DNA from 3 places in the Arthrobacter sp. UYNi723 genome. Region 2 is predicted to be linked to each of the others. Evidence: riboswitches for the same ligand, from Rfam matches in the RefSeq annotation. Region 2 holds a riboswitch; each other region holds the start of a gene.

Region 1 (9,892 bases), on a different contig from region 2:
CTGCCGAACAGGCTGGAAGGGACGGTCCTGGACGGCGCCCAGCTCCAAGCCGACCCCAAGGCTAACCTCCAGGACCGCACGCCGGACCGAATCCACGAGCTCAGACTCACAGGCGGAATGGAAAACTACGACTGGGGTATCAACGGCCGCCGCTTCGAGATGATCAACCCTTTCGAGCAGGCGTTCGACATCAAGGAGGGCGAACGCATCGAAGTGAAATTCATTAATGACACGGACATGTGGCACCCGATGCACCTGCACGGTCACACCTTCCAGGTCGGTCCCGGCGGCGCACGCAAAGACACGGTCATTGTCCGCCCAAACGAGACCGTGACCGTGATCTTCGATGCCGACAACCCGGGCCAGTGGCTGGTTCACTGCCACAACGCCTACCACGCCGAACGCGGCATGATGGCGCTCTTCTCCTACATTAAGTGACCCGCATCCGTGAGACCCCGCCCGCATCTCTCCGGGAGCACACTCCACAGCAAAGGAATGTCCGCATGAGCAGTACCAAGAAGCGACGCACAGAACACCAGGCCATCGTTGCGGCCGTCCAGGCAAAGCAGCGGACCAAACAGCGCCGGTTCAATATCCTCCTTTATGGCAGCTTCGGCCTGGTGTCGGCCGCCATCATCACCGCCGTCGCCGTCGCCGTCACCGGTTCCATCCAGGAACGCAACGCCGCCGCCGAAGCCGCCAGGAAACCCATCGACGGGATCCAGACGTTTGCTGACCTGTCCCGGAACCACGTTCAGAACGCTGTTGACTACCCGCAGCAGCCCGGCGTCGGAGGAGACCACGCAGCCGCCTGGGCCAATTGCGGCATTTACACCGAGCCGGTCAGCGAACAACGGGCCGTCCATTCCTTGGAACACGGGGCCGTCTGGCTCACGTACAGCCCGGACCTGCCGCCGGACGACCTCGGGAAGCTGACCGACCTTGCCAAGGACAGACCCTACGTCCTGCTCAGTCCGGACAGTGACCAGTCCGCGCCGGTCACTGCCACCGCCTGGGGTGCCCAACTCTCGCTGCAGGACGCCAGTGACACACGGGTCGCATCATTCATCAGCGCATATGCGCAGTCCCCTGATGCCCCGGAGCCGGGTGCAGCCTGCTCCGGAGGCATTGACGGCTGAGCTGCGGGCGGCCGGGCGGCTCAGAGGAACGTGGACGGGTTAACGGTCTGGCCGTTGACCATGACCTCGAAATGCAGGTGGCAGCCGGTCGAATTTCCGGTCGTGCCCACTCCTGCGATCTGCTGGCCCTTGGCCAGGACCTGCCCGACGGAAACGCCGATGTTGGCCAGGTGGTTGTAGGTGGTCTTCAGGCCGTTGCCGTGATCCACAACGATCCGGTTACCGCCGCCATACTGGCTCCACCCGGCCTCGGTGACGGTACCGGCGCCCGCGGCGAAAACCGCCGTGGTGCAGGCTCCAGTCAGATCTATTCCAGTGTGCATTTCACCGGCCGCCCCGGTGAGCGGACTGACCCTGTACCCAAACGTGGAGCTGACGTTCATCGAGGCAAGCGGGGCCCGCAGACCCGTAGCAGCGGGGGCGGGGGCTTCGGCGGCCGGGATCGCGGGCGCCTGGACGGTTCCGGCCGGCTGGGCTGCGGGTGCCGCTGGAGGTGCCGGCTGGGAGGTGACCTCCGGACTGTCAAAGGCCAGTCCCGCGGTGGCCGCTGCCGCGACTGCGGGTTCGGCGGCCACAGCTGCAGTGGCGGCAGGCCGGTCCTGGGCTGCACCCAGGGCGCCGGGATCAGCCTGCGCCGCGGACAGCACGGTCAGGGCAATCATTCCGGTAACGGCTGCCGCCACGCTGAACTGCTGGCCGCGGAGCCGGAGGCTTGGTTCATGGCAGGCAGCACGCAGCCGGGCTGAAGACGATGATGCAGGAAGGGCACGGCGACGGCCGTGCTTGAGGCGGGCAGACAAAATAGTGGTCCTCTCGGCGCCGGCGAAGTTAGCTGTCGGATTCGGACGAGTGGACTGTCCGGCTGCCCTGCGGACGCCCTTAGGGCAGTCGCAGGGTCGGCTTCACCCCAAGGTGCTCCATGGCACCGTCTGTGGGTCCTCCGCCCCCGCCTTGAGAAAGAAGTTCATGGACCGCCGGCGGGGTTTGGCGAAGCGGTCACACCCATACCCACTGAGGGCATGTACGTCCTCAAGTCTAGAGAACGACACGCATAAGTTACAAATTCGTTATGAAACCTTGAGGTCCTTGCTCCGGAAACAGGTATAAGCACGGGGTAGCTGGCCCGTCCGGGGTCGCGTTACGCTGTGGGAAGACCGGGCTGCCCACCAAAAAGGGAGTCGAGAAACGAACTGCCACAGGGCCCCTGCAGCAGCACACGCGAGCCGGTCCGCTGCATGATGTTCCCGCCGCTCAAAACCTTGGAAGAGAGAGAACAATGACTCACGCCAGCGCCCACAAAATGCTCGACGCTTACCCGAAGGATCTGGGCAGCATCGACCAGCACAAGCTCGCCGAATGTATCGCCGCCTGCTTTGAATGTGCGCAGGCGTGTACCGCCTGCGCTGACGCGTGCCTGAGCGAGGACATGGTGGCGGAGCTGACCAAATGCATACGCACGAACCTTGACTGTGCGGACATCTGCGCCGCCACCGGCAACATCGTGTCCCGCCACACGGGCTACGACGCCAACGTCACCCGGGCCGCATTGCAGGCCTGCGCCATCACGTGCAAGGCCTGCGCCGACGAATGCGAACAGCATGCCGGCATGCACGGCCACTGCCGGGTCTGCGCAGCGGCTTGCCGCCGCTGCGAAGCCGCCTGCAACGAACTCCTCGCCTCGCTCGGGTGAGTATGTACATCGTCAGGAGCCGCCTCCTCCGCTCCCGGTATTTGCGTGAGGCGGAGGCTGCAGCGCGGTCATGGTCACTTTGACCAGCCGAAGCACCGCATCCCGGGACGTCAGGGCGCTGGCCGCTTCAAGAGCGTGAAGGCAAAAAGCAGCGAGTTCGTCCGGCGCGACATCCTGACGGAACCTGCCCGCCTCGGCACCCTGCCGCAGCAGGTCTGCCAGGAACCCCCTTAGGTGCTGCTGGGCAAGCCCCACATGGGCTCCCTGATGAAGCCGCACAAACTCAGCGGTCCCAGGGCCGGAGTGGGAGAGGAAAGCGTAGGCCTCCAACACGGACTCCAATTGCTGGCCCGGTCCCACCGCGCGGTTCCGGACCTGGCTCAGATGTTCCAGATGCGAGTTGATCTGACGCTCATGCCAGGCAGTGAGAATTGCTTCCACATCCGGGAAGTATTTGTACAGAGTGGCTCGACCGATCCCGGCTGCCTGCGCAATCTGAGACATCGTGACTGGTGCCAACCCTCGGTCCGCAACCAGCGACGCAGTGGCATCCAGGATGGCCGCACGGACAGCGTCACGGTGAGTCTCGATGGTCTCATTCCAGAGCTTGGGCATTCACGAAGCATACAACACGACACGCAATGAACACATCGTTATACTCGATACATAGTGTCTTGCAAAAGAAGCAATTGATGCCCCTGATACATGCACTGGAAAATGAGGACACCGATGACTGACCACCCAGAAGACCGACCCGCCGATTCCGCCATGGGTGGCAAGCTCAGCACCCGCCCCGCGCGTCCCATGCCCCGGTGGGTGAAGGCTTTCATCATCGCCGCTGCCGTGCTCGTGGTGGCGTTTGCTGTTATCCATCTCAGCGGAGGCGGAATGATGAGCCACACGCCGTGAAAGTGATGTCCCCGGGCCTGCGTAAAGTTGCCCTGACCACCCACATTGCCTGCTCTGTCGGCTGGTTGGGCGCCGTCGCGACGTTCTTGATTCTCGCGATCGCGGGGCTGACGGCCACCGATGCCGCGCTGGTCCGGGCAGCGTATCTCGGAATGAACGTCATCGGCTGGACGGTCATCTTTCCGCTAAGCCTGGCTTCACTGCTCTCCGGAATAGTCCAGGCCCTCGGGACCGCTTGGGGCCTCTTCCGGCATTACTGGGTCCTGATCAAACTCCTGATCACGTCGTTGGCGAGCGTCCTGCTGCTCGTGCATCTGCAGCCAGTGACCCGGATGGCGGAGATCGCATCAGCCTCGGACCTTGGGTCCATGGACATGACAGGGATACGGATCCAACTCGTCGCGGACGCCGGCGCAGCTCTGATCGTGCTGCTGGTAGCCACAGTGCTGTCTGTCTACAAGCCGCGCGGCCTCACCCGGTACGGGCAGGCCCGGACAGAAAAGCAGCACGCCCCCGCGCGGCCGTCCTGAGGTTGAAGAAGTCCGGATCCGCGCCGGGGCCGACCGTCAGGCACCAGGAAGGGCCGGCCCGCACTCCGCGGACCGGCCCTACCTGTTGCTGTTCATTGCCGCCTTCAGGCCAAGCAGGGCACTGGGGTTTTAGCCTTGCTGGGGCCCGCAGGGCGGGGAAGTGCGCGCTTAGCGCAGGACGCCGCAGGCGGCGGGGTCAGTGGCCTCTGCCGGGAGGTCCGGGTCAAGCTCACTGGCACCTTCAGGATCGCTGAAGTTGTAGGTTCCGTTGCCGTCGTAGTCCTGCCCGTGAATCACCAGGACGCCCTCGCCTTCGCGGACGGAGTCAGCGATCTGCTTGGCGGTACCGAGCCCGCCGGCACCGGGGTAGCCGGTCCCGGCCACATCAGTAAATTCGATGTTGTCCCGGCTGTAGTCATAGCTGCCGTCCTGGGAGACGGGGAACCGGGAAACGTCCAGGAAACTGGCGGGGGTGGTGTCACCGGTGGTGTTGAGCGAGACCACAACCGGGCCGTAGGCCGGAACACCCTCGACAGTATTCAGCCGTCCGTCACCGTTGCTGTCCAGCGCCAGCGTGGGGCACTCGTTCAGGGCCTGATTGCCGTAATGGATGTGCTGGGCGTGCGGGGCATCGGGCGTCAACCCGGTGGCGTGGACCTCGATGTGCTGGATCTTCTGGTTGCGGACAACAGCAGTGGCTGTGCCCGAAGCCCCGGAGCCATTAAGCTCCGTGAGTGTGGCTCTCAGCGTGACTGTCTTCTCCTCGGACTTTGGGCTCTGGGCCATTACCGGCATGGCACCCAGCGACGCAGCCGCCAGCAGTGCCACACCTGCACCACCAAAAGCTAACTTTGTATTCCGTTTCACGATTCACTCCTTGGTTAGCGCCCACAGGGGAATCCCGGTGGTCAAGTGTGATTCGTACCACCATGCCTCCAAGGATGGGTCTTCACTCGAAAAATCACGACGGCGGCATCCGGTGCTGGGGGCGTCGGCACCCGCACGTGTTAAGTTGAAAGACACGACGGGCCGCACCGGTCCGGCGCATCGGCTGGAAAGAGAAGTTCCGTGGAATCCCCCGCATCTGCCCCCGCACCCGTGAGGATCCTGACGGTCTGCACCGGCAACATCTGCCGCTCCCCCGTGGCTGAACGGCTGCTGCAGGCCGGGCTGGACCAGGTGAGGCAGGGCGGATTTGAGGTCACCAGCGCCGGAACCCGGGCCATGGTGGGCGATCCGATGCAGCCGCTGTCCGGTGACATTGTGCGCACTTTTGGCGGGAACCCGGACGGTTTCGTCTCGCGGCAGCTGACCAGCAAGATCCTGCGCGGCGTGGACCTGGTACTCACCATGACCTCCGGCCACCGCGGCGAAGTGCTCCAGCTGGACGCCTCCCTGCTCAAGCGCACCTTCACCATCCGCGAGTTCGCCCGGATGCTCGACGTCCTGGACGAGCGTGCGGACAGTGCCGCAAACGTTCCGGTATCGGCCGACGGCGGCAATCCCCTCAGTGCCAACACCGCCTTCTGGCGTGGGCTCCCCGCGCGCGCCGCGTCCGTCCGGCACCTGTCACTGCCGGCGGATTCGTCGGAGAACGACATCATCGACCCCTACCGGCGCAGCCCCGAGATCTACCGCCAGATGGAGGACGAACTGGCCCCTGCCATCGTTTCCATCCTGCGGCACGCCCGGCTGAACGTTTCCGCTTAAACCGGCGCGCCGCCGTCGTACGTTACGGCTCGGAAACGACACGCTCCGCGTTGTAGCCGGAACCGGGTCCGAGGGCGGACACTAAGTCATGGTGAGCACCCCAAACGGTCCTGATCCGATCGGCCCGGCCCCTTCCGGCCCCGAGCCTGCTGCGCCTGCCGCGCGGAAACGGCGCCGCGTGATCGCGGCGGTGCTGTCGCTGGTACTGGTGGCCGTCGTCGCCGTGTCCGCGCTGCTGTTCACCAAGCCTGCCGCGGAAGTTGCGGCCCCGGTGCCCACCATCACTGACACCGCCACCCCCACTCCGTCGGAGACGACACCGCCACCGCCCCCGGCACCGGCCCCTCCCCCGCCGCCCGAACCCATCGCGGAACTCCCCGCCGCGCCCATGAACATCCTGGTAATCGGCAGCGACAGCCGCGCGAACGCCCGGGAGCAAGCAGCCCACACCGCAGCCACGGGCGAATCGCAGGACCACCGCGCCGACACGCTCATGCTGGTCCATGTCCCGGCCGACCGCCGCAGCGTGCACGTGGTCTCCCTCATGCGGGACCTGTACGTGAGCATCCCCGACTACGGCTTCTCCAAGATCAACGACGGCTTGCAGGTGGGCGGAATCCCGCTGGCCACGCGGACGGTGGAGTCCCTGATGGGGACCCGCATCGACCACACCGTCATGCTGGATTTCAACGGGTTCAGGACGCTCACCGACGGGCTGGGCGGAATTGACGTGAACGTCACCGTGCCGTTCCAATCCACCCACGAAACGCAGCACGTCTTCACACCGGGAGTGAACCACCTCGACGGCCAGGCGGCACTGGAATTCGTCCGCGAGCGCTACGCCTTCGTCGACGGCGACTTCCAGCGGGTCCGGAACCAGCAGACGTTCCTCCGCGCCATCCTTGCCCGGCTGACCAGCGACGGCGCCCTGCACGATGTGACTGCGGTGCGGGCCCTGGTGAATTTTGCGGGAGGTTACCTCACGGTGGACCAGGGCTTTGATCCTGTGGGCGTGGCAATCCTGGCCTACGGCATGCGCGGCATCGACCCCAACGCCGTGGTGAGCCTGACCCTGCCGACGGCCGGGGTGGGCACGGCACCAGGAGGGGCGTCGGTGGTGTTCCCGGACTATGGCGGGATCGCCCAGGTGGCCGCGGCAATGCGCGAAGGCCGGCTGCCCGAGTACGCGGGCGGGTAGTACGCCGGGGGTGAATGCCTGGCACCAGCGGGCGGGCACCAAGTGAAACGGCCCCCGGCTGTGCCGTGGGCCGTTTCACTTGGTGACTTAGCTCCGGGTGGGGTCCGGGCGCAGCGGTGCGGGCCCCGGATCCGGGACGGGCAGTGGGCCGGGAGGTTCCGGCGTCGGGATGGGGCTGGGCCTGTCCGGTCCCGGGTGGCCGGGATGGGTGGGGTCCGGGTTAAAGGGGTCCGGGCCTGGTTCCGGCGGGAACGGCTCTGGTTCGTGCACTGGCGGGATGGTCATGGAACTTCCCCTCTCACGCTGGGCGGGTACGTCTTTGCGTGATCAGGATACGCCTGCCCGCCATCAACGCTCTCTCACATCCTGCAGAATTTTCCCGAACGCTCTCTCACTCCGGCTGTGAGTGCGTTCTTGATTGGCCTGCTTCTAGGCCGGACGGCGCAGTCGGACCGGGCGGGAAACCGGCGCCTTGGCTGTTTGGTCCGCTTCCTGCATCCGCGGGACGGCAAACGTCACAACCAGGCGGGCGTTCGCGTCGTCCGTGGACCTGATGGTCAGGCTTCTGGTGCCGGGCGGCACGGACGGGGTGAATACCTGCAGGTTCCGCGAGCCCACACTGGCCGAATCCCGCAATGTGTAGAGCGTGCCCCAATGGTCCTCGATGGCAATTTCCGGGATGGCCCTCCCGGCAGCGGATTCCACGTGGATGTTGGCCACCAGGCACGTGCTCCAGACTTCGACGGAGAGCACCGTGAACTCAGCGCCCCGTGTCAGGTGCAGGCCGTACGTGGGCGGCAGGAGCACCTTCCGGAGGATGCCTTTCGGAATTAGGTTTCGCATCATCGCCCCCAAAAATTACTAAGAGTGCTTACAATTAGCCCTCGATAATGACGCCCTGTCAAGGTCCCGCTCCGCGTTCTGTGGCAACCCCGCAAAAGCACGGCCAGGGGCACAAAAAAGTGGTCCCCGGCGAGGCCGGGGACCACCGTATCGGAAGGGTCGCCCGCAGACTGCCGATGCGCTGACTGGCGCTGTGGCGTGCCGAAACGGCTAACCGCCCTAAGAGGCAGATGAAAAAGAACGCGTCCGGATCCTCCCGGTAATGCCGTTCTAGCACCCGGCGGAGAACGGTTCAAGGGGTTCCGGCCGGTAACTTAGCGGCCGGTCCGAACGCTCTCTCACTTGATGCGGGTTTTCCAGCGACGCTCTCTCACCGGCGGCCGCATCGCTGGCGGGAACTGCGAGAGGGTTTGGCTGTTGGGCACCCAAAGTGAGAGAGCGTTTGGCGGGGCTACCCCGGTAGCGAACGGCGGCCTTTTTGTCGGCCCGGCTCTATATATTGAAGGCATGACCCAGACTCCGCTGCAGGATTCCGCCAGTTCGTCCGCCCCCGCTTCCCCCGCGCCCCCCGTGGCCAAGAAGGTCCCGCACCAGCGGACGCACCATGGCGACACTTTCGTGGACAACTACGAGTGGCTGCGCGAGAAGGAATCTGCCGAGGTGGTTGAGCACCTGAAGGCCGAGAACGCCTACCAGGAGGCGGTCACCGCCCACCAGGAGCCGTTGCGCGCGGCCATCTTCCAGGAAATCAAGGGCCGCACCCAGGAGACAGACCTGTCTGTCCCGAACCGCAAGGACGGGTGGTGGTACTTCAGCCGCTCGGTTGAGGGCAAGGAGTACGGCATCCAGTGCCGCGTCCGCGCCCAGGACACCGGCAACCCCGTGGCCGACTGGACTCCCCCCGCAGTGGAGGCCGGCGTCGAAATCCCCGGCGAGGAAGTGCTGCTGGACGGCAACATCGAGGCCGAAGGCAAGCCGTTCTTCTCGGTGGGCGGCTCGGCCGTCACGGTGGACGGGCACCTTTACGCCTATGCCGTGGACAACGCCGGCGACGAACGCTTCACCCTCCACGTCAAGGACCTCCGCACGGGTGAACTCCTACCGGACGTCATCGAGAACATCTTCTACGGCGTCAGCTTCTCCCCCGACGGCACCCGCATTTTCTACACCGTGGTGGACGATTCGTGGCGCCCTTACCAGGTCAAGTCCCACGTCCTGGGCACGCCGGTCACCGACGATGAGGTGATTTACCAGGAGGACGACGTCGCCATGTGGCTGGGCTTTGAGCTCTCCTCTGACAGGCGCCACCTCGTGCTGGGCATCGGCTGCTCCGAGTACAGCGAGACCCGCCTGCTGCGTTTCGATGACCCGACGGCGGCCCTGACCACAGTGATTTCGCGGGACGAGCGCGTCCTCTACGAGGCCGAGCCGTTCCTGCTCACCGGTCCTGACGGCGAAAAGTCAGAACGCATTCTGCTCACCCACAACCGCGGTGCCATCAACTCCATGGTCTCCGTGATCGACCCCGCCGAGCTCACCAAGCCGCTGGCCGAGCAGAACTGGAGCACCGTCGTCGAGCATTCCGACGACGTCCGCGTCAACGGTGCCGGCGTCACCTCCACGCACCTGATTGTGTCCGTCCGCAAGGACACCATCGAACGCGTCCAGGTGATGGGACTGGCTGGCCTCGGTACGCGCGCACAGGAAGCCCCGGTGGAACCGGCGTTCGACGAGGAGCTGTACACGGCCGGCGTCGGCGGTTCGGACTACGAGGCCCCGGTCATCCGGCTGGGCTACACGTCCTACTTCACGCCGTCGCGCGTCTACGATTTTGTGCTGCCCACCCCGGCGCAGCCCGCCGGCGAACTGCTGC
Region 2 (9,892 bases):
CACGACGGTGCGGGGTCCTGGACGCCGGCGCCGAGGAAGGACAGCGAGGCTTCGAGGATGATGGCGTCGGCCACCATGACCGTGGCGAACACCAGCACGGGGGCGGCGGTGTTGCGGACGATGTGCTTGAGCAGGATGTAGAAGCGGCCTGCGCCGATCACACGCTCGGCACGGACATAGTCTTCGCCGTACTGGGAGAGCACGTTGGCGCGGACCACGCGGGCCAGCTGCGGGGTGTAGATGATGGCGATCGCGATGATGATGGTGGGAACCGAGTTGCCGAACGCGGCCAGCAGCACTGCGGCCAGGGCGATGCCCGGGAACGCCATCAGGATGTCCATGAGGCGCATGATCAGTTCGTTCACGGCCTTGCTGGACGTCGCGGCGAAGGAGCCCAGCAACGCGCCCACCAGGATGGCCAGGATGACGGCGCCGAGGCCGATCATGAGCGAGGACTGGGCGCCGAACAGCAGGCGGGAGAAGATGTCGCGGCCCAGCCGGTCGGTGCCGAAGAAGTGCTCAGCGCCCGGCGGGGTAGCGGGGATGAAGGTCTCCAGCGGATCGTGCGGTGCGATGACCGACGCGAACACGGCGGAGAGGACGATCATGATGAGGAAGAGGAGGGCGATGCGGGAGCCCCAAGGCAGGGCCTTGAAACGGAGGCCCGGGGCACTCAGCCGTTCAGCAAGCTTGCTACGCATGAGCTATACCGTCCTGATTCGGGGGTTGATGAGCAGGTACAGGAGGTCCACCACGATGTTCACCAGAACGAAGGTGACGGAGATGGTGAGCACCACGCCCTGGACCAGGTTGACGTCCAGGTTGGTGATGCCGTTGAGGATCAGCTGGCCCATGCCGGGCAGGGCGAAGATCATTTCAATCACGACGGCGCCGCCGAGCAGGTAGCCCACGCGGAGTCCCAGCACGGTCACTGGGGTCACCAGGGCGTTGCGGAGGACGTTCTTGGAGACCACCTCGCGGTAGGGGACGCCGTTGCCGATAGCGGTGCGGACGTAGTCGCGGTCCAGCTCCTCCACCATCGAGGTGCGGACCACCCGGATCAGCGAGGCAGAGACCGGGATGCCGAGGGCCAGGGCCGGGAGGGCCATCGAGTTGAGCCAACCGCCGAAGCCGGATTCCGGCGTCGCGATTCCCCCGGAGGGGAAGAGGGGGCTGGCGCCGAGGGCGAACCACTGGATCAACAGGATACCTAGCCAGAATGACGGCGTGGCGATCGCGGCGATCGAGAAAACGCGGACCAGCTGGTCCTGCCATTTGTCGCGGTAGAGGGCGCCGAGGATGCCGAACGCCAGGGACACGACGACGGCGATGATGACGCCGAGGAAGGTCAGCTGCAGCGTCAGGGGGAATGCGGAGCCGATCATGGAGGCCACCGACTTTGCCGGCGGTGTGGTGACGCCGAGGTCGAACTGCAGCAGCTTGCCGAGGAAGGCGAAGTACTGGATCACCAGCGGATCGTTCAGGCCGTTCTCCTGGCGGTACTGCTGCTTCGCTTCTTCGCTGGCGCCGTCGCCGAGGGCGGAGCTTGCCTGGTCGCCGGGAGCAGCCTGCAGGACAAGGAAGACGAGCAGGGTGATGCCCAGGATCATCAATGGCAGTGCTGCGAGTCTGCGGCCAAGCAGACGCAATATCGTGACCAATTTGTTCTCCGGTGTGTTTGGTTGTGCCGCGGGGACCGCGTCACGGGGTGGTGCTTCTCAGCCCAGAGGGGCCATGGCCAGCGGGCCACAGCCCCTCTGCTGCGTCGAGTTGGTGATGCCGTCCCGGGAAGTCCCGGGTGCTGCGCTGGTTTTCAGCGCAGCTTAGGCGGTGCGTCCGACGTCGATGAACGACATGCCGGTGGTGGGCAGCGGCTTGAAGCCGTTGAGCTTCTTGTCGTCCCAGGCGGAGGGCAGCTGGCGGTGGAAGATCGGGTACAGGGGAACTTCGTCGGAGACGAGGTCCACAATTTCGCCGGTAATCTTCTTGGCATCTTCCTTGGCAGCCTGGGAGCCCTTGTTCATGAGTTCCTGCAGCTTGGCGCGTTCAGGGGCGGTCCAGTAAGCGCGCTTTTCCATCCAGGTGGCGCCCGAGTAGAACCAGCTCAGGAGCAGGTCAGCGTCGTTGCCGAAGACCGACGGGTCGCCCGGGGCTGCGACCACTGTGTAGTCGCCCGTACCGACGCGGTCGGTGTACAGCGCGCCGGACTGGATGCTCTTCACGGAGACCTTCACGCCCGGGATCTTGTTCCAGGATTCGAGGATCAGCGGGGCAACGTCCTTGACCCAGGCGGTGTCCGTGGTGAGCAGCTCGAATTCGAGGCTCGTGACGCCGGCCTGCTGCAGGAGGTCAGCGGCCTTCGCGGCGTCGTAGCCGTAAACGTTCTTGGCCTTGACGTAGTCCGGGTGGCCTTCCTGGAAGTAGGAACTGGCGGCCTTGGCGTTACCGAACAGGGCCTTCTTGATGATGGCTTCCTTGTCCAGGCCGTAGTGCAGGGCCTGGCGGACCAGCTTGTTGTTGAACGGGGCCTTGTTGCAGTTGAACATGAGGAACATCAGGCCGAAGGACTGGACTGATTCAACCTTGACCTTGGACTTGAGGCCGTCGATGTCCAGGTAGGGGACGTCCTCGATGGCCTGGACACGGCCGGACTGGACGGCGGTGACGCGGGCGGCCGCGTCGGAGAGCAGGAGCCAGGTCATGCCCTTGGCCAGTGCCGGCTTGGGGCCGTTGTAGTCTGCGAACGCTTCGAAGACGATCTTGTCGTCCTTGGCGGCGGAGATGAGCTTGTAGGGGCCGGTGCCGACGGGCTTGGCGTCGAAGGCCTTGAGGTCCGTGGCCAAGGCCTTGGGGACAACCTTGACCACGGAGATGCGGGGGCCGAAGCCGGGGAAGGCGTACTTGAGGGTGAACTCGACCGTCTTGGCGTCAACGGGCTTGACTTCCTTGATGAACGGGATGAACTGCGAGAACAGGGACTTGTTCGCCGGATCCATCACGCGGGTGAAGGAGAAGGCCACGTCTTCGGTGGTGACCGGAGTGCCGTCGTGGAACTTGGCGCCGTCGCGGATGGTCACCTGGTAGGTGGTGTCGTTGACCTTCTTGGGGTCCGATGCCGCCAGCGCGTTGTAGGGCTCGCGGGTGGCCGGGTGCAGCTCGATGAGGCCTTCGAAGATGTGCAGGTTGGCGGCCATCGGCGTGGCGCCTGAGGAGCTCAGCGGGTCGAAGCCGGTGGAGAGGGCATAGGAGATGCCCGCTTCGATGGTGAGGTCCTTGTTGACTGCCGCAGCGCTTGCTGAGCTGCCGGTGGTGGTAGCTGCCGGGCTGCCGCACGCGGCGACAGAGGCGGTGAATGCTGCAGCGGCGCCCATGGCACCGGTCAGCTTGAGGAAGTTCCGGCGGCTGGCGTGATTGACCAGCGGCAGATTCTTGGTGATGTTGTTCATGAGGGCCTCGCCATTCCAGAAGGTTTATCGGATGTAGGACGTCCGAGCTCGTATGTCGACTGTAAGCGTCATCACAGGTTCACGTCAAGCGCCAGTTTCCTCCGACGCTCTCTCACTTCCTGCGAGTTTCCGCCGGACGCAGGATCTCTCAGATCCTGCGGGTTTTTCGCAAACGCTCTCTCACTTCGGCTCGCTGATGTCGCCTGTGGCGGTGTCAAACGTGAAAGCACGACGGCGGCGCTCGGCAGTGCCGCCGCGCTCGCCGAGCACTTCAAAGACCACGTCCGCGGTGCCCCGTGCCACGTCCGCCTCTGTGACGGTGTACCCGGGCGTGAAATAGAGCGACTCTTCCCCGGGGCCAAGATCCGCCGCAGGGAAGGCGTCCGAGCCGGGACCGGATAGCCCGACCCCGGTAATCGGAAGGGCTCCGTCGTTGCGCGCCCTGCCCGTGAAGGCCAGGATGTCCCCGGCCTTGTAGCCGGGAATGATGGGGCCGTAATTCAGGTCCTGTGCCTCCCGCGTGCCGATGACCTGCGCAGCTTCGGCCGAGTAGCCCTGGCCGATTTCCTTCCAGGTGTGTACACCCCAGTCCTCACCGCCGGACTGCATCACGTGAAACTCGCCGGCGTTCTGCCAGACCGGTGGGCGGCCCGGGGTGATGGAGCGCAGTTCCATGTCGAAGACCAGGCCGGCATCGCGATCGGGCCCGGATCCAGCGTCAGCGGCGGAGGCGGCATGCGCGTCGTCCGCAGCGGCCAGCTGTGCGGTGAGTTGCCCCGCGGGCACGGAGGCAAACACGATCTCCCGGTAGCCCTGCCGTTCGTAGAGGACGCCGATGTTGCCGTCGGGGAGCCGGGCGGCCGTCGAGTACGCCGAGCTGCCCGGACACAGGACCAGTTTTGCGGGCCAGCTGAGGCCGTTATCGGGGGACAGGCTGACCACCGTGTTCCGCCGCAATGCCGTGTCCTGGTTGTTGGTGGCCACAAGCCACGAGCCGGTGGCGTCGTCGTCGAGGGAAGCCAGGGACGGCAGGCCGTCGAAGCGGACCAGCGAGCCGTTGTCACCCGGGTCCGGGAGGTCCTCGACCGGACGCAGGGCGCTCCAGGTGGCCCCGCCGTCGTCGGATATTGCGGCAAGGCGGCGCGGTGTGCCGCGGCTGTGCAGCAGGAGCCGCCCGTCCTGGAGGGCGGCAACCTTGTTTTCGTTGGGGGCGTGGCCGTGCGTCCGGGCGCCGATGAGCTCCCCGAGCGTCCAGGTGTCGCCGTGGTCGTCGCTGTACGCGGAAGCGGCCATGATCTCGCCGCCGGCCAGGACCACAAGCTGCTGGACCAGCCGGCCGCGGTAGGGACCGGTGTGGATCTGGATGCCTTGCCCCGCTGCGGCGAAGATTCCGGTGATGTCAGGCTCCTCGGGGCGAACCTTCTGGCGGAGCTTGAGCTGGGCGGTGATCCTGCGGTGCTGCCAGGTCAGGCCGTCGTCATCCGAGAAGCTGAGGTCGCAGTGCTGGACGTCGTCATCGGGCTCCAGTCCGGCCGCTGCTTCGAAGAATCCGGCGTGCGTTCCGGCGGCGTGGAACATAAAGATCCGGCCGTTATCCACGTCCACCAGGAGGCTCGGATCGCCGTAGCCGTTGAGGCCGCCGCCCGTCCTTACCATCTGCTGTTCGCCCCAGGTCCGGCCGTTGTCCGTGCTGCGCCGGAGCAGGAGGTCGATCGGGTTGGGCAGATCATCGAGGTTGGGGCGGCCGTCGTAGGCAGCCAGCAGGGTGCCCTGCCGCGAGACCGCGAGGGCGGGGATCCTGTATTGCCTGTAGCCGCCGGTGCCGCGGACCGCCAGGACGTGTTCGACGTCGGGCATGGCAGCCGTCATTGGCTGGTGGACATGGGATGTCATATCTCCATGGTAGGCGACGCGTAACACGCGTGTGTAGGCCGGCATATCTCTGGCAGAGTATGACCATGCTCACAGTTATAGGCGAGGGCCTTGTTGACGTTGTCCAGCGCGCCTCCGGAATCGAAGCCCACGTGGGCGGCAGTCCCCTTAACGTCGCGGTGGGCCTGGCCCGCCTCGACCATCCCGTGCAGTTCGTCGGCCGTTACGGCCGCGACGCCTACGGGGATTCGGTGGCGGCGCACCTGCGCTCCAGCTCCGTTATGCTGCCGCTGGGCCCCGACGAGCTGCCAACCAGCGTGGCCACCGCCGTAATTGACGACGACGGCGCCGCCACTTACACGTTCGACCTCGCCTGGGAGCTTCCCGGCCTGGCGGACCGCCTCGCCTTTATGCTGCAGGGAACCACCCTCCTGCACACCGGCTCCATCGCCACGATGCTGGCGCCGGGCGCCGCGGCGGTGCTCGCCGCCGTCGAGCACGCCCACCCCGCCGCGACGATCAGTTTCGATCCCAACTGCCGGCCCAGCATCATCACCGACGTGGACTATGCGCGGACGCAAGCGGAGAAATTTGTCACCCTTGCGGACGTGGTCAAGGCCTCGGACGAGGACCTGGAGTGGCTGTATCCGGGCGTGGACGTGCTGGAATCGGCGCGCCGCTGGCTGTCGCTGGGTGGCTCCGAGGGGCCGGCCCTGGTGGTGGTCACGCGCGGCGCGGCCGGTCCGTGGGGGATTACGGCCGCCGGTGAAGCCGCGATTGACGCGCCTCGCGTGGAAGTGGCCGACACCGTGGGTGCCGGTGATTCGTTTATGGCTGCGCTGCTTTCGGGGATCGTGGACCGCGGCCTGGACGGTGCGCAGAACCGGAAGGACCTGCGCGAGCTTCCGGCCGAGGGCCTGGCCGAACTCCTGGCCCACGCTGCCCGCGCGGCGGCCGTCACTGTTTCCCGCCCAGGCGCCAACCCGCCCACGCGCGCCGAACTGAACGCGGTTCCGGCGGAGTAGCGCGGGCGTCCCCGGCGAGTCGCCGCATGGGCAGGGCCGGTGGATAGCACCGCGGCCGGATCAGGCGCCGTTATGCAAATGTGACAAACAATGGTGTTTCCCGTACGGTCGAAGGCGTGCCGATTTCTCCGAACACGGCACTCCCGAGCGGATTGCCTAACTCTGCCGCTGCCCGGGATCCGTTCGCGATATTCGTCCGGCAGAGACGGGGAACCCAATTTTCGGCCTGCTTCGCGCAGGCCTTGGGGTGAAGCCGCTGTACTGCACTTGCGCAGGAACGTGCGGCCGGGTGTCTCCCATCCGAATCCGACAGCTCACCTCGCAGGCATTGGGAGAGGCCCTTTTATGTCCACGCTTAAAGCCCATGGCCGCCGCCGCGCGTCCGTCACCCCCACCAGCCAGCTTGCCGCCTTGACCAGATCAATGGCCGCCAACGCGGGCGGGGTAGGCCGCCAGGCGGCCGTCATCGCAGCCGCCTCAGGCCTGGTTCTGACCAGCGGCATCGCCGCCCAGGCCGCAGAAGCACCCCAACAGCGGGACGCGGAGCCGACGTCGAACCTGGAAGTATCGAGCCAGGCACCTGCGCCGTTCAGCGCCGACGCCACGGTCACGATATCCTACGAACGCCCGGCCGTCAGCACCACGCCTGCCCCCGTCGTCGAGGCACCCAAGCCTGCGGCCGCTGTTCCGGCGGCCGCCCCTGCGGCGAAAGCCAAGATCTCCGTCCAGCCGGCATCCGCTGCGCCGGCCGCTGCCCCCGCGGCCGGCGGCGTCAACGCCACCATGGTTTCGGCAGCCTACGCACAGATCGGCATGATCCAGGACTGCACGGTCCTGGTTGAACGGGCTCTGGGCGCCGCAGGGATCCCTGTCGGTGACCTGGGCCCGATGCAGTTCCTGAACTACGGCACGGTCGTCGCTGACCCGCAGCCCGGGGACATGGTGGTCCAGTCCGGCCACGTCGGCATCTACGTCGGGGACGGCCAGGTCCTCAGCTCAGGCCTGAACGGCAAGAACGAAACGGCCGTACACCCCCTGAGCTGGATGACGTCCAAGGGTTCCGTCACCTTCGTCCGCGCAGGCGCCTAACGAACCTGTTGATGGCCGGCTTTTCGGTGCCTTGGGGGCACCGAAAAGCCGGCCATCAGTGCGTTCCGGGCACGGCTGCCCCTCCGGACCACTCTCCGCGTATTACTAGGAGCGCCGAAATATAATTTTCGGCAACCCTAACTTGAAGGTATCCTCGTGGTGTCAGTAACCCTGAGGACGAGAACACGATGGCTACCCCCACCCTTACGGAACGGCTGGCGAGTAAGCCGCGGTGGCAGCCAATCTCATGGCAGTCCTCTTGCTGTATCAGTCAGCCAAGCTTGGCCTGGCCACCGGTCTGAGCCTGCCCCAAAATCCTCGGCCGGCGCCTCGGCACCCGCCGCCGCTGGCTGTACTGGCTCCAGGCCGAACTTGTCGCCGGGGCAACGGACATGGCGGAAGTCATCGGCGGCGCAGTAGCCCTGAACCGGCTCTTCGGGCTGCCCCTTCTGGCCGATGGCATCATCATCGGCGTCGCGTCGCGTCCATGCTCCTGCTTCCCCTCCAGTCCGCCCGCGGACAGAGGTCCTTCGAATACGCGATCATGATGCTCCTTGCCGTGATCGCCGTCGGCTTCGTCTCCGGCCTCTTCGTGAACCCGCCGGACGCCGGAGATGTTTTTTCCGGCCTTCTCCCGCGTTTTGAGGGCACCGACACTGTCCTTCTCGCGGCGAGCATGCTTGGTGCCACGGTCATGCCGCACGCCATCTACCTTCACTCATCGCTGGCCCGCGACAGGCACGGCTTCTCCGAGGATCCAGCTGTCCGGACGCGACTGATCCGCGCCACCCGGTTCGACGTCGCCGGGGCCCTCATGCTCGCCGGCGTCGTGAACATTGCCATGCTGCTGCTCGCAGCATCCGGCCTGCGGGGGATCGAGGGCACAGACGCCATCGCTGGCGCCCACTCGGCCGTCACCTCCGCGCTGGGCCCGGTCATCGGGGTCGTCTTCGCCATCGTGCTGCTGGCCTCCGGCCTCGCCTCAACATCCGTCGGGTGCTACGCGGGTGCTACGCGGGAGCAACGATCATGGGCGGACTGCTCAAGATCAAGGTTCCGCTGCTCATCCGCCGGGTCATCACACTGATTCCGGCGCTGGCGATTCCCGGGGCCGGCATCGAACCCACCCTGGCGCTCGTGCTGAGCCAGGTGCTGCTCAGCTTCGGCATGCCCTTTGCCCTGATATCCCTGATCCGGCTCACCGGAAACAGCGAAGTCATAGGCATCCACACCGATTCCAAGGCATCAAAATAGCCGGGTGGACCAGCGCAACGCTGATCGTCGGACTCAACTGGATCCTCATCGTCCTGACCATCAGCGGCCAATCCTAAGACCGGACACCTGCCCGGGCCCAGCCCAAGCCCGCGCAGTACCGGGCCGCAACATCGGAATGCGGGCCATGGCACCGGCATGCCCAGGGTGCCACCGCAGGTAACTTGTCGATCCAATGGATCCTGTACTGTCGAGAGGGCGCCGGGACTGGCAGACGCCGCCATCCGGGCTCTGCTGCTGCCGCGCAGCCGGACACGCCCACGACGAAGACGAAGGAATGCACGCGCGATGACGGAGAACACCACACAGGCGGACACACCGCGGGCAGCCGGTCCTGGGGCAGGTGCGATGCCGCTTGGTGCCCGCCAGTTGCTGATGATCGGTGGCCTCTGCGTCCCCGTGGGCCTAGTGGCCGGCCCCTATCTGCTCCTGGCCCAGCTCCTGGCCCCCGCCGGGGTGGCTATGGTGGCGGTGGCACTGTCCTACCGGGCACAGCAGCCCTGGTTTTCGCGCTGGTCCTGGACGGTCGCCGCAGCGGGTGTCCTCTGGGTGGCCGCCACGGCCACCTACTACGCCTCTATCATGATCGCCGCTGACGCTTCGGCTCCGCTCCCCGGGTCCGCCCAGATGCTATACAACGCCGGAACGGTGTTCTTCGCCGTCATGGCGGCGGCAACCCTGACGGCGATCGTGCTGAGAATGATCAGCGCCCGGCGCGCATCCCGGGAGCAGGCATCAGGGCCTGAGCTGCCCTGACGCGCGGCTGCCGGGCCGGTGCCGGTATTCCTACACCGCAGTGCGGGAACACCGGCAAGGCGGTCAGGCTCCGTTGTTCCTGCTCCTGCGGCGGATGACGAGGGTGGCAGCAAGGCCTGCTGCCAGCAGCCCGAGGGCGATCCCCACGGTGAGGGGGGCGTTATCGTCGTTCGGTGGCTTGGCGGGCACCGGTGCGGGGGCTGTGGCCTGGGTCGCCGTCGGTACTGCCGGGGCAGTCGGGGCAGCCGCGGCTGAGGTTTGGGCCAGACCCTGGACGGTGAAGGAGTACTTGCCCTCGATCGGGTGTCCGTCGGATGACACGGCCCGCCACGACACGGTATAGGCTCCGGGGGTTCCCGGAGCGGTCCGGGTGGACAGCGTCGGCCCGCTGACGGTCACTGTTCCGTCGGAGACGGTCGTGCCGGCGCCGTC
Region 3 (9,892 bases), on a different contig from region 2:
GCGCCCTGCGCGGAACCGAGGGCCCGCATTTCAATCCAGTGGCCCAGCAGCATGATCGCGACCAGCAGCGCCAGTTCCCACCAGAAGTCCAGGTCGAACCCGCCGAGGCCCAGGCTGGTGACCCAGGACGCTGCGAACGCAACAGTGATGGCCATCGCGATCAGGAGCATCATTCCCGGGCGCCGGGTCTTCAGTTCCTGCAGGCCGCCTTTGAGGAACGGCTGGCCTCCGTAGAGGAAAATCACCGTTCCCAGCACGGCCGGGATCCATGTCGAGCCGGGGAATTTCAGGGGCTCATAGCCCAGGAGGTGGCCGACCATCGGGCTGAAGTAGACCACCGGCACGGACAGGACCAGGGTGAGCCAGAACCTGTTTTTGAACATGGCGGTACTGTGCCCGGCGTGCTGCCCATGGCTGTGGACCGCGTGGTCATCGGCGGCGCCGTGCTCCGCGTGGGAGTGCCCGGTGTGCTTGGCCGGAGGACTTGCCACCGCCGTCGCCTGGCCCGGTACGGGCCGTGGGGCCTGGTGGCCGGCGTGGTCCACGCCGCCGTCGTGATTGTTGTGGTTTTCCATCGTTGCCCCTCCTGTGTGGGGAAGTCTTCCCAAAGGAGGCCGCCAGGGCTGTCCTCAGGGTGGGAGTTGGACTACCTGCTGATGAGGCTGTACCCGGCTGCGGCGACGGCGTCCCGGACCTCAGCGTCGGTATGGGCGCCGGAGACGCTTAGCCGGGATGTCCCTCCGGGCACCAGCTCGACGGCGGCTGATGTCACGCCGTCGAGGCCGGACACCGCCTTTTCTACGCTCTGGACGCAATGCCCGCAGGTCAGCCCCTCGACGGAGTAGTCGCTGCCTTGAACTGCCGGCGACGCCAGGGTCCGGGAAGAGGTGGAGCAGCAGCTGCATCCGGACGGTTCAGCGGCCACGAGGGGCAGTCCGGTCCGGGTTTCGGGTGCACACATGTCAGTTCGGTCCTTTGCAAGAGAAATCATGGGGAGGCGCTGGGGTTGAACGGCTGTGGCGGCCGGAAAGCGCATCGGCCTGGACAAACCACTTCACTGACAACACCCGAATAATACCCCTATGGGGTATATTTGGCAAGGTGGATGCCGGCGTCCCCCCGCGGAAATCGAACAACCGGCGTGAGCGGCCGGGCCCCGGCGCACCCCCTGTTTAGACCGGTAGGCCGGGCTCGAGTTGCATTATCGGGCCGGGGTCCTCCGCCCTCGACTGGCCCCGCTATTCAAATGTGACAATTGGGGCAGATGTCCTGTACGGTCGAACCCGTGCCGGTTTTCTCCGAGGGCGGCACTCCCGAGCTGATTGCCGAACTCTGCCGCTGCCCGGGATCCTTTCGCATATTTCGTCCGGCAGAGACGGGGAACCCAATTTTTGGCTTGCTTCGGGCAGGCCTTGGGGTGAAGCCGCTGTACTGCCTTCGCGCAGGAACATGCGGCCGGGTGTCTCCCATCCGAATCCGACAGCTCACCTCGTAGGCATTGGGAGAGGCCTCTTCATGTCTACGCTCAAAACCCATGGCCGCCGCCGCGCCGCCATCACGCCCACCAGCCCGCTCACCGGATTGACCAAATCCATGGCCGCCAACGCCGGAACTGTCGGACGTCAAGCGGCCGTTATCGCTGCCGCTTCCGGTCTGGTCCTGACCAGCGGCATCGCCGCCCAGGCGGCAGAAGCACCCCAGCAGCGGGACGCGGAGCCGACGTCGAACCTGGAAATCACCAGTCAGGCACCTGCTCAGTTCAGCGCCGATGCCACGGTCACAATTTCCTACGAGCGCCCGGAAATCAGCACCACGCCGGCCCCCGTCGTCGAGGCACCTAAGCCTGCAGCCGCCCCCGCGGCCGCGCCGGCAGTTTCCGCCGCGCCGGCGAAAGCAACGATCACCGTAGCCCCTGCTGCTGCGCCAGTGGCTGCTCCGGCCGCGGGAGGGGTGAACGCGGCCATGGTTTCTGCTGCTTACGCCCAGATCGGCATGATCCAGGACTGCACCAGGCTGGTTGAACAGGCACTTGGCGCCGCAGGGATTCCCGTCGGCGACCTGGGTCCGATGGATTTCATGAACTACGGCACAGTCGTGACGGACCCGCAGCCCGGGGACATGGTGATGCAGCCCGGACACGTGGGTATCTATGTTGGCAACGGACAGGTCCTCAGCTCCGGGCTGAACGGCAAGAACGAAACTGCCGTCCACCCCCTGACGTGGATGACGGCCAAAGGCTCTGTCACCTTCGTCCGCGCGGGCTAAATAGGAACGTGAAGGCCGGTGATTCGGTGCCTTGGGGGCAGCGCATCACCGGCCTTCTCCATGCCCGCGCAGGATCGGTCACCTCGCGACAGGCACCGTGATGCCTATCAGCGGACGGGTGTGGACGCCGGCATGACCGACGTCCCGGTCGTCTTCTGGCCGGAGAAACGGCGCAGCCGCAAGAGTTGCTGACAACCAGGACGGAGCTGGCTGCCATTGCGGCTCCGCGATCATCGGATTGAGCAGACCCAGGGCCGCGACCGGGATGCCGACGGCGTTGTAGAAGAACGCCCAGAGCAGGTTGGTCTTGATCGTGGCCAGCGTCCGCCGGGAGAGCTCGATGGCGTCCGCGACCTGGCCCAGGTCGCTTCCCATCACTGTCAGGTCCGCGGCCGCGATCGCAACGTCGGTGCCGCTGCCCATCGCGATGCCCAGGTCAGCCTGTGTCAAGGCGGCGGCATCATTCACGCCATCACCGGCCATCGCCACTGTGGCCCCGCCGGCCTGCAGCCGGCGGACGGCCTCTATCTTGCCCTCGGGCAGGACTCCGGCCATCGCATCTTCCGCCGGGATGCCACCTCTGCGGCCACAGCAGCGGCGGCCGCGGTATTGTCCCCGGTCAGCAGGGCGGGCCGCAACCCCAGGGATTTCAGCAGTCCGATCGCGGCAGCGGATCCTTCTTTGACCGTGTCGGTGAGGCTGATGATTCCCTCGGTCTCACCATCAATGCCGACCCAGATGACGGTCGCGCCGGAGGCCTCCCTCGTCTGCAGCGCCGCGTAGTTGTCTGCGGCGGGAATGATGCCGTTATCCTCCAGCCAGCCGGCACGGCCGGCAACCACCCGCCGGCCCTCCACGGTCCCGCGGACGCCCCCGCCCGGTGCGCTGTCAAAGCCTGTGACGGGCAGCAGCGGGGCGTTGGCCTTGGCTGCACGGGCGATGGCATGGGCGATCGGGTGTTCGCTGGCGGCTTCGACGGCTCCTGCCAGGGCAAGAATCTCCTCCCCGGTCGCCGAGGTGAAGGACTGTACGGAGGAAACGGAAAGTTGTCCGCTGGTCACCGTTCCGGTTTTATCCAGCACGATGGTGTCCACTGTCCGGGTGTCTTCGAGGACCTGCGGGCCCTTGATGAGGATGCCCAGCTGTGCGCCTCGTCCGGTCCCGGTCAGTAGTGCCGTCGGGGTGGCCAGGCCCAGGGCGCAGGGCGCAGGGCGCAGGGCGCAGGGGCAGGCGATCACCAGGACCGCGACCGCGGCGGTAAAGGAGGACTGCAGGTCAGCGGTGGCAAAGAGCCACGCCGCGAAGGTGATGGCCGCGATGACGAGGACGACGGGGACAAAGACTGAGCTGATCCGGTCAGCAATCCGGGCAATCGGGGCCTTGCCGCTCTGGGCCTGGCTGACCAGCTTTCCCATCTGCGCGAGGGTGGTTTCGCTGCCCACACGGGTTGCCTTGACCAGCAACCGTCCGTTGGTGTTGATCGTCGCCCCGATGACGGTGTCATCGATTCCGACTTCCACCGGAAGTGAATCACCGGTGATCAGGGAGGTGTCCACGGCGCTTTGGCCTTCGATAACGTATCCGTCAGTGGGGACTTTTTCGCCCGGGCGGACGACGAAGACATCGCCCGGCCGTAACTGGTCGGCGGCGATCCGGGTCTCGACCCGGTTGCGGAGAACTGTTGCTTCCTTCGCCCCCAGATTCAGCAGCGCCCGCAGCGCGTTGCCCGCACGCTGTTTCGCGCTGGCCTCCAGGTATCGGCCCAGCAACAGGAATGTCGTGATGACGGCGGCGACCTCGAAGTACAGGGGATAGGCACTCATGTCCATGCCTGGGTGCTCGGTCAGGGCAGGGTCCGCGAAGAGTTGCCAGGCCGAAAACAGGAAGGCGGCACTCACCCCGATTGAGTCCAGGGTGTCCATGGTGGTTGCCAGATGTCTGGCGTTGACTGCTGCGGCTCGGTGGAAGGGCCATGCGGCCCAGCTGACCACGGGCAGGCTCAGTGCAAAGGCCACCCAGCCCCAGTCGGGAACTGTGCTGCCGGGAACATGGAAATGATCATTACCGGCAGGGTGAGAATAGCAGCGAGCAGCAGCCGCGGACGCAGGGCGGCGGCTGCTGCAGAGGCGGGCTGAGCCTCATCGTTCAGCCCACTCAGGGCCGGGTCATCCTCAGGCCCCAGGCCGCGTCCTTCGCCTGTCCCGGGGTGTGCTTTGAGTCGTGCCGAGTAGCCGGTGGCTGTGACCGTATCGATGATCTGTTGGTCCGTGATGGAGTCGGGAAACGGTGACCTGTGCGGATTCCAGGGGAAGGTTCACACTGGCCTCGACCCCGTCGAGTTTGCCAAGTTTGCGTTCGACCCGGGCGACGCGCGAGGCGCAGGTCATGCCTTCGATGTCGAGTTCGATGATGCGGGTCCTGGTAAAGGTTTCGGCGTCCATCCTTAGGTCCCGCTGCTGACCAGGACGTCGCCGGCTTCCGTGATGGCTTCACCGATCTGTTCAGGCTCCAGTTCGGACGCCGAGGTGATGGTGGCAACTGAAAGTCCGTCCTTGTTCAGTTCGACGGCTACGTCCTTGACGCCGTCGAGTTTCTGAAGCTCTTCGGTGACGGAGGCAACGCAGTGGCTGCAGTCCATGCCCGAGATGTTGACCGTTGTGTTGATGCTCAAGGCGATTTTCCTTCGTTGCTAGCGCAGCAGACGCCCGATGGCCTCTGTTGTTTCCTTGACTTTCGCCCCGCCGGCTTCGTCGGATTCCGCCGCGGCGTTGACGACGCAGTGGCCAATGTGTTCTTCCAGCAGGCCCAGACTGACCGCGTGCAGAGCCTTGTTCACGGCCGCGACCTGGGTCAGGATGTCGATGCAGTACGAATCCTCATCGACCATCCGGGCGATGCCGCGCACCTGCCCCTCAATGCGTTTGAGCCGGCGCAGATACGCGTCCTTCTCGCTGGTGTACCCGTGGTCAGCCGCTGCGGCGGTGCCGGTGGCCTCAGTGACGTTCTGGCTGATGGAAATTCCTTCACGCATACCAACAACACATACCCCCTAGGGGTATAATTTGCAACTACCCCCTTGGGGTATAGCGCGCGCACGATTTACGCCTGCAGAGGTGCTATGACTGACCCGAAGGCCGGGGTCTCCTGTGACAGAAGGCCAATGCAGGTTTCGCCGGTGTGTCAGCATTGGGGGGTGACGCTGAGCAAATCGCCGGCCTGATGCGAACCTGTCAAGCAGTGTCGCCAACCCGTGAGGACTACAGAACCGTATGAGCAGCGATGACCACGAAGATTCCCTCCCCACGCCTCCTGGAGGGGCACCAGCCGGCAGTACGGGGATGCCGCTTGCGGCCCGACGGATTGTCCTGATCGGCGCAGCCTGCGTGCTGGTGGGGATTCTGGCAGGGCGGTTCGTCTTTGGCGGCCTCGTCCTGGCTTCGGCAGGAACCGGAACCCTGGCCGTGGCGCTCTCCTACAGCGCCGGCCTCAGATGGTTCTCTCCATTGTCGTGGCTCGTCAGCATCGCCGGCGCGATCTGGACAGCAGCAACAGCCGGGTACTGGTGGGTCATTACCGCGGCCGCCGACGCATCTGCGGCCGCGCCGGCCATCGCTCCCGCCCTGTTCTACATCGGCGTCGGGGCAGTCGTCACCATGGCGGCCGGCCTGCTTGCGGCGACGATCCTGCGGATAGTCCGGTCCCGGGGAGGTAGGCCGGCGCCGGAGCTGACGAAGGAACCCGGGGAAGGACACGGCGCGGCCGCTCAGCCGTAGGCTCAGCAGGGCGAATGACAGGGGCACGACGTGCGACACGTTTGCTCGACGGGCACGCCACAACATGGCGCCCCGGCGGTGGGCGCCTCCCTTCGGCCCGGCATGCTCCTGACGTCATGCCCGGCGTCCCGACAGCGGTCGGGGCGGGGAAGGGACTGTCTTCCCGATGCCTCTGGACCCCGTGATGATGGTCAGATGCCCGGGCGCCCCGGAACCTACTGCAGACCGTACTCGAACTCGTCCAAAAGCCCGGCCCGCCCGACCAACGCAGCGGGAGTTGCTCCTGCCGTCGGCTTGAGGGGGCTCTGCACCAGACCTCCTAAGGGAATGTAGGTGAAACTAGGTGAAAGTGGTGAAAACTTCTGCGTCGTGGCCCGGCAAGTCCATGGCCCGGAAGCCGAAGGGTAAGGCCGGTGGCATCTGGGCCATGACCGGGGACGAGCATTATGTCGAGCACGCGCCGTAAGGCGTGGCTGTCCTTTCTCAATTTAGTTGGCCACCTTGACGTGGGAAAAGGCCAGATAAATTGAGACGGATGGGGTAGGAACCGTCTCAATTTAGTTGGCCATTCCGTATCGAACGCTCGGCGTCCTTGTCCCACGGGGGTGAGGTCAGGGGAAGCGGGCTGAGGCCCGGTGTCGCTGAGTGGAGTGCCGAGGCCGGTGGGCTATCTTCCCCAGATTCTCCAGGCTTGAGCCAGTGTCGTGCTGTATGGCGTAGTGCCTGCCATACGGGAGGGATTCCTCTCGATCTCTCCGGCGATTGCGTTGAATATGGCGGTGATCCGGTGGGCTACGCGCCATGATTCGTTGTCCTCGGCCTGGGGGAACATCCCCGTACTGGCTTTGACGCTCACGGCGTGGCGTTCACGGGCACGGAACCCGGGTTGGAGCATCCCTGTGTTGAATCCCGGGTCCGTGACAAGTCGGGCGATTCTGACGGTTTCGGGGTAGGTGAGCAGGTTGGGGTTGGAGGTGGCGACCCGATGATTCCGCTCAGCCATCTCGGATTGAGCGATCCCGGTGATCGCGCATTCGCGCGCCCATTGCATGATGGGGGATCGGACGAGGACGCCGCGTGGGGCAAGGACCCGGCGGTAGTGGCGTTCGGCGGCGACGAGTTCGGGCAGGGCCCGGATGTCGTGCTGTGGGGTGCCGAGCCAGCGCCGGTGTCCGGCGCAGACCCACCCGATGCGCGGCAGCCGCCCGGTTCCGCCTGATCCTTGGGTGCAGCGCAGGCAGAGCATGCGGTCGATGACGTCGGCGCCGTCGATCACGGCGGGCGTTGCGAAGGCGTTCTCGTGAAGCGCGCCGAGGCTGCGCCAGGCCTGCAGCCTTTCCGGGGTCCGGCGGTGGCTGGGCTTGGGGATGGATCCCGCTTCGGAGAGCGAGCGTTCGATCTTCTCGACGGTCGTGCCGTTGCGGGCGGCGTGGCGGGAGGCGTAGCTGATCAAGCCCTCGCCGCCGAAGATCCTGGTGGGGACGGGGAGCGGCTGGATCGTCATTGGGCCCGCTGCAGCCCGCGTTTGTGGCTGCCGGCGGACATGGCTGCACGTGTGTGGTGGTGTTCTTCGGCGGCGTAGTCCGTGGCTGTGGCCTGGAGGCGGCGACGGTCGATCTTTTCGGTGCCGTCGATGATCGCTCCGATGGCCGCGTCCGACAGGAGGGCGCGGAGGCCGCCGATGCTCCCGCCGGTGCGGTCCCACAGGTATGCGGCTTCCTCGGCGAGGGACTCGGGTTCGTGCTCGGCAAGCGGGAGGAGGTCCTCGACGCCGAGGACGAGTTCGGTCCAGGCCTCGCGGTCTGCCTTGGATCCGTTTCCGTAGGGACGCATCTGATGCATGATCATCCTGGCCTTGATCTGCCTCCCCATGTCCCCGGCGAACAGGTCCGTGGTGGGCAGGTCGATGCCGGCGTAGAGGAAGGTCGCGTCCAGCCGGTCGGCGAACTGTTTGAGGGTGCTGGCCGCCTCGGCGCCGGCCTGCCTGTTCGTCGTCAGGTTGTGAACTTCGTCGACGACCACCAGCGATGTCCCCAAGGTGCGCAGCACACCCACGACGTGCTCGGTGACCAACTGCGCGGTGGACCGCTGGGGCACCGGTAGGCCGAGCCAGCTGGCGAAGGCCTGCATGAGCATCCTCGGTGTGGTCGCTGGGGGGACCACAGCGTAGACCACCGGGGCGAAGGACACGTCATCGATACGATCGAGGCGCCTGCGCTCGGCTTTCTCATGGCGCTTGCCGATCAGCAGCGCGGCGGTGGACTTGCCCATCCCGGCCGCCCCGGAGACCGCAAGCCCTCGCCGCGCCGTGGCGGTGGTGGCCGCGTTGCGCGCGAGGATGATTCTGGTCTGCCGGGTAAGGGCATGCGTGTCCGTGGTCTCCAGCACGGTGTCGGCCGCCAGCCAGCCGAAACGTTCCCGGTCGTAGGCATCCTTCTCCTCGGGGGAGAGTGCTTTGAGCTCCTTGCGGGAGAGCCGCTCCGGCTCGATCGGGGCGTGGTCGACGAACTGGCGCCAGGCGGTCAGGGAGTCGGGGGTCGCGATGGCTCAGTCCTCCAGAAGGTCGATACGGCGGGCATGACGACGCGGACGCGGACGCGGACCCGCAGGTGCGATCGCAGCCGCCGCGGACGGGGCAGCGGCGCCCGGTTCGGGCTTGGGTTCTTCTTCAGAAACAGGGGTCAGAAGCCGAAGCGGAGCCGGATCCGGAACGCTCGACGGCGAGGCGCTGGCTCGCCTGGCGGCCCGGGCCTCGGCCCGACCTGCCGGGGCGGTCATGATGCGATTGACCTCTGCGAGCAGGTCGGCGCCGGGGATGCTGCCGGAGCGCCTGTCCAGGGCCTTTTTCGCGGCGGCGAGGACGTCGAGGGAGAACGGGCCGGCGAGTTGGCGTGCCATGGTCCATTCGGCTTCGATCCAGACACCCCTGCGGTGGTCGCGGACATGGATGGACTGCAGCCGGTAGGGATCGTAGCGGATCTCCCAGCGTCCGTTCGCGGGGGCGGGCAGCCCCGAGTGCACGCCCCGGTATTCGTGCAGGGCGGGATTGTCGTAGTGGAGGTTGTGGAAGTTGATCCCGTACGGCTGGATGGTGCGCCAGTCCAAGGGCAGCAGGGCGATGTAGTCCTCGCGGGTGAGCGTGACCGGGATCTGCGGGGCGACGCCGGAGAGCGCGGCGAAGGCCTCGTTCGGGGTCAGGTCCTTCTTTGGCATGGCCGGGTGGCGCAGGCCCGGGTGCGGGCGGTTCTGCCAGACGGCGACGAGCCACCAGTCAAGCAGGTTCTGGACATCGGCCAGGCTGAATCGTGCCTCGGCGGCGGGGTCCTTGCCGCGGCGGACGACGTTCGGGCCGGTGTAACCGGCGAGGTATTGCGTGAAGCCCGAGTTGACCCCGGCGAAGAAACGCTCGATGTGGGGCTTGTCGGTCCCGGTCCGCGGTGCGGCCTTGGTCAGGCTGATCTGGAGGCGTTCGCACGCGCTGGTGAACGTGGCGCCGATGTAGACCTTGCCCCGGTCCACGGTGATCGACTCTGGCACGATGACGGGCTTGGCAGCGATCGCGGAGCGGACGTCCGCGCCGCCAGGGATCATGCCCTGGGGCAGGACCGATCGGGAGTAGCCCAGGGCTGCGTCCCAGCCGGGCTGCAGCGGCAAGGGGGTCATGGCCCTGGCCAGCAAGACCGCGGCGTCGACTGCCTTGGTCGCCTCGGGGCGCAGGACCGCCGCCAGAGGCGTCCGGGTCGCGATGTCCAACGCCACGGTCAGGTCGGCCTTGCCCGTGGACCCGTCGGGGTAGATGAGCATCAGGTCCAAAGGGCTGGAGTCGATCTCCACGAGTTCCCCAGGCCGCGCGG

What was found. A riboswitch is a leader RNA that binds a small molecule or an ion and turns the genes downstream of it on or off. The one in region 2 is predicted to bind cyclic di-AMP.
Region 1: another riboswitch for cyclic di-AMP. It lies ahead of ACVWY0_RS08855 (M23 family metallopeptidase); the one in region 2 lies ahead of ACVWY0_RS19695 (NlpC/P60 family protein).
Region 3: another riboswitch for cyclic di-AMP. It lies ahead of ACVWY0_RS12730 (NlpC/P60 family protein); the one in region 2 lies ahead of ACVWY0_RS19695 (NlpC/P60 family protein).

What each region holds. Positions count from the first base shown of each region.
Region 1 is NZ_JBSRZM010000008.1:146,670-156,561, reverse strand. It holds gene ACVWY0_RS08865 (multicopper oxidase family protein) at 1-438, shown strand, start outside; gene ACVWY0_RS08860 (thioredoxin-like domain-containing protein) at 504-1,139, shown strand; gene ACVWY0_RS08855 (M23 family metallopeptidase) at 1,160-1,939, opposite strand; cyclic di-AMP (ydaO/yuaA leader) riboswitch at 1,945-2,112, opposite strand; gene ACVWY0_RS08850 (four-helix bundle copper-binding protein) at 2,416-2,829, shown strand; gene ACVWY0_RS08845 (TetR/AcrR family transcriptional regulator) at 2,842-3,444, opposite strand; gene ACVWY0_RS08840 (hypothetical protein) at 3,559-3,738, shown strand; gene ACVWY0_RS08835 (DUF2269 domain-containing protein) at 3,735-4,268, shown strand; gene ACVWY0_RS08830 (hypothetical protein) at 4,437-5,135, opposite strand; gene ACVWY0_RS08825 (arsenate reductase/protein-tyrosine-phosphatase family protein) at 5,337-5,978, shown strand; gene ACVWY0_RS08820 (LCP family protein) at 6,067-7,176, shown strand; gene ACVWY0_RS08815 (hypothetical protein) at 7,264-7,461, opposite strand; gene ACVWY0_RS08810 (hypothetical protein) at 7,606-8,019, opposite strand; gene ACVWY0_RS08805 (S9 family peptidase) at 8,527-9,892, shown strand, end outside.
Region 2 is NZ_JBSRZM010000034.1:7,549-17,440, reverse strand. It holds gene ACVWY0_RS19720 (dipeptide/oligopeptide/nickel ABC transporter permease/ATP-binding protein) at 1-701, opposite strand, end outside; gene ACVWY0_RS19715 (ABC transporter permease) at 705-1,661, opposite strand; gene ACVWY0_RS19710 (ABC transporter substrate-binding protein) at 1,824-3,446, opposite strand; gene ACVWY0_RS19705 (sialidase family protein) at 3,627-5,339, opposite strand; gene ACVWY0_RS19700 (PfkB family carbohydrate kinase) at 5,405-6,343, shown strand; cyclic di-AMP (ydaO/yuaA leader) riboswitch at 6,497-6,681, shown strand; gene ACVWY0_RS19695 (NlpC/P60 family protein) at 6,689-7,432, shown strand; partial or broken gene ACVWY0_RS19690 (Nramp family divalent metal transporter) at 7,665-8,763, shown strand; gene ACVWY0_RS19685 (hypothetical protein) at 8,993-9,460, shown strand; gene ACVWY0_RS19680 (copper resistance CopC family protein) at 9,524-9,892, opposite strand, start outside.
Region 3 is NZ_JBSRZM010000015.1:316-10,207, forward strand. It holds partial or broken gene ACVWY0_RS12720 (P-type ATPase actuator domain-containing protein) at 1-575, opposite strand, end outside; gene ACVWY0_RS12725 (heavy-metal-associated domain-containing protein) at 647-991, opposite strand; cyclic di-AMP (ydaO/yuaA leader) riboswitch at 1,314-1,512, shown strand; gene ACVWY0_RS12730 (NlpC/P60 family protein) at 1,516-2,265, shown strand; partial or broken gene ACVWY0_RS12735 (heavy metal translocating P-type ATPase) at 2,243-4,706, opposite strand; gene ACVWY0_RS12740 (heavy-metal-associated domain-containing protein) at 4,709-4,936, opposite strand; gene ACVWY0_RS12745 (metal-sensitive transcriptional regulator) at 4,955-5,296, opposite strand; gene ACVWY0_RS12750 (hypothetical protein) at 5,535-6,038, shown strand; gene ACVWY0_RS12755 (hypothetical protein) at 6,706-7,542, opposite strand; gene ACVWY0_RS12760 (ATP-binding protein) at 7,539-8,426, opposite strand; gene ACVWY0_RS12765 (transposase) at 8,586-9,892, opposite strand, start outside.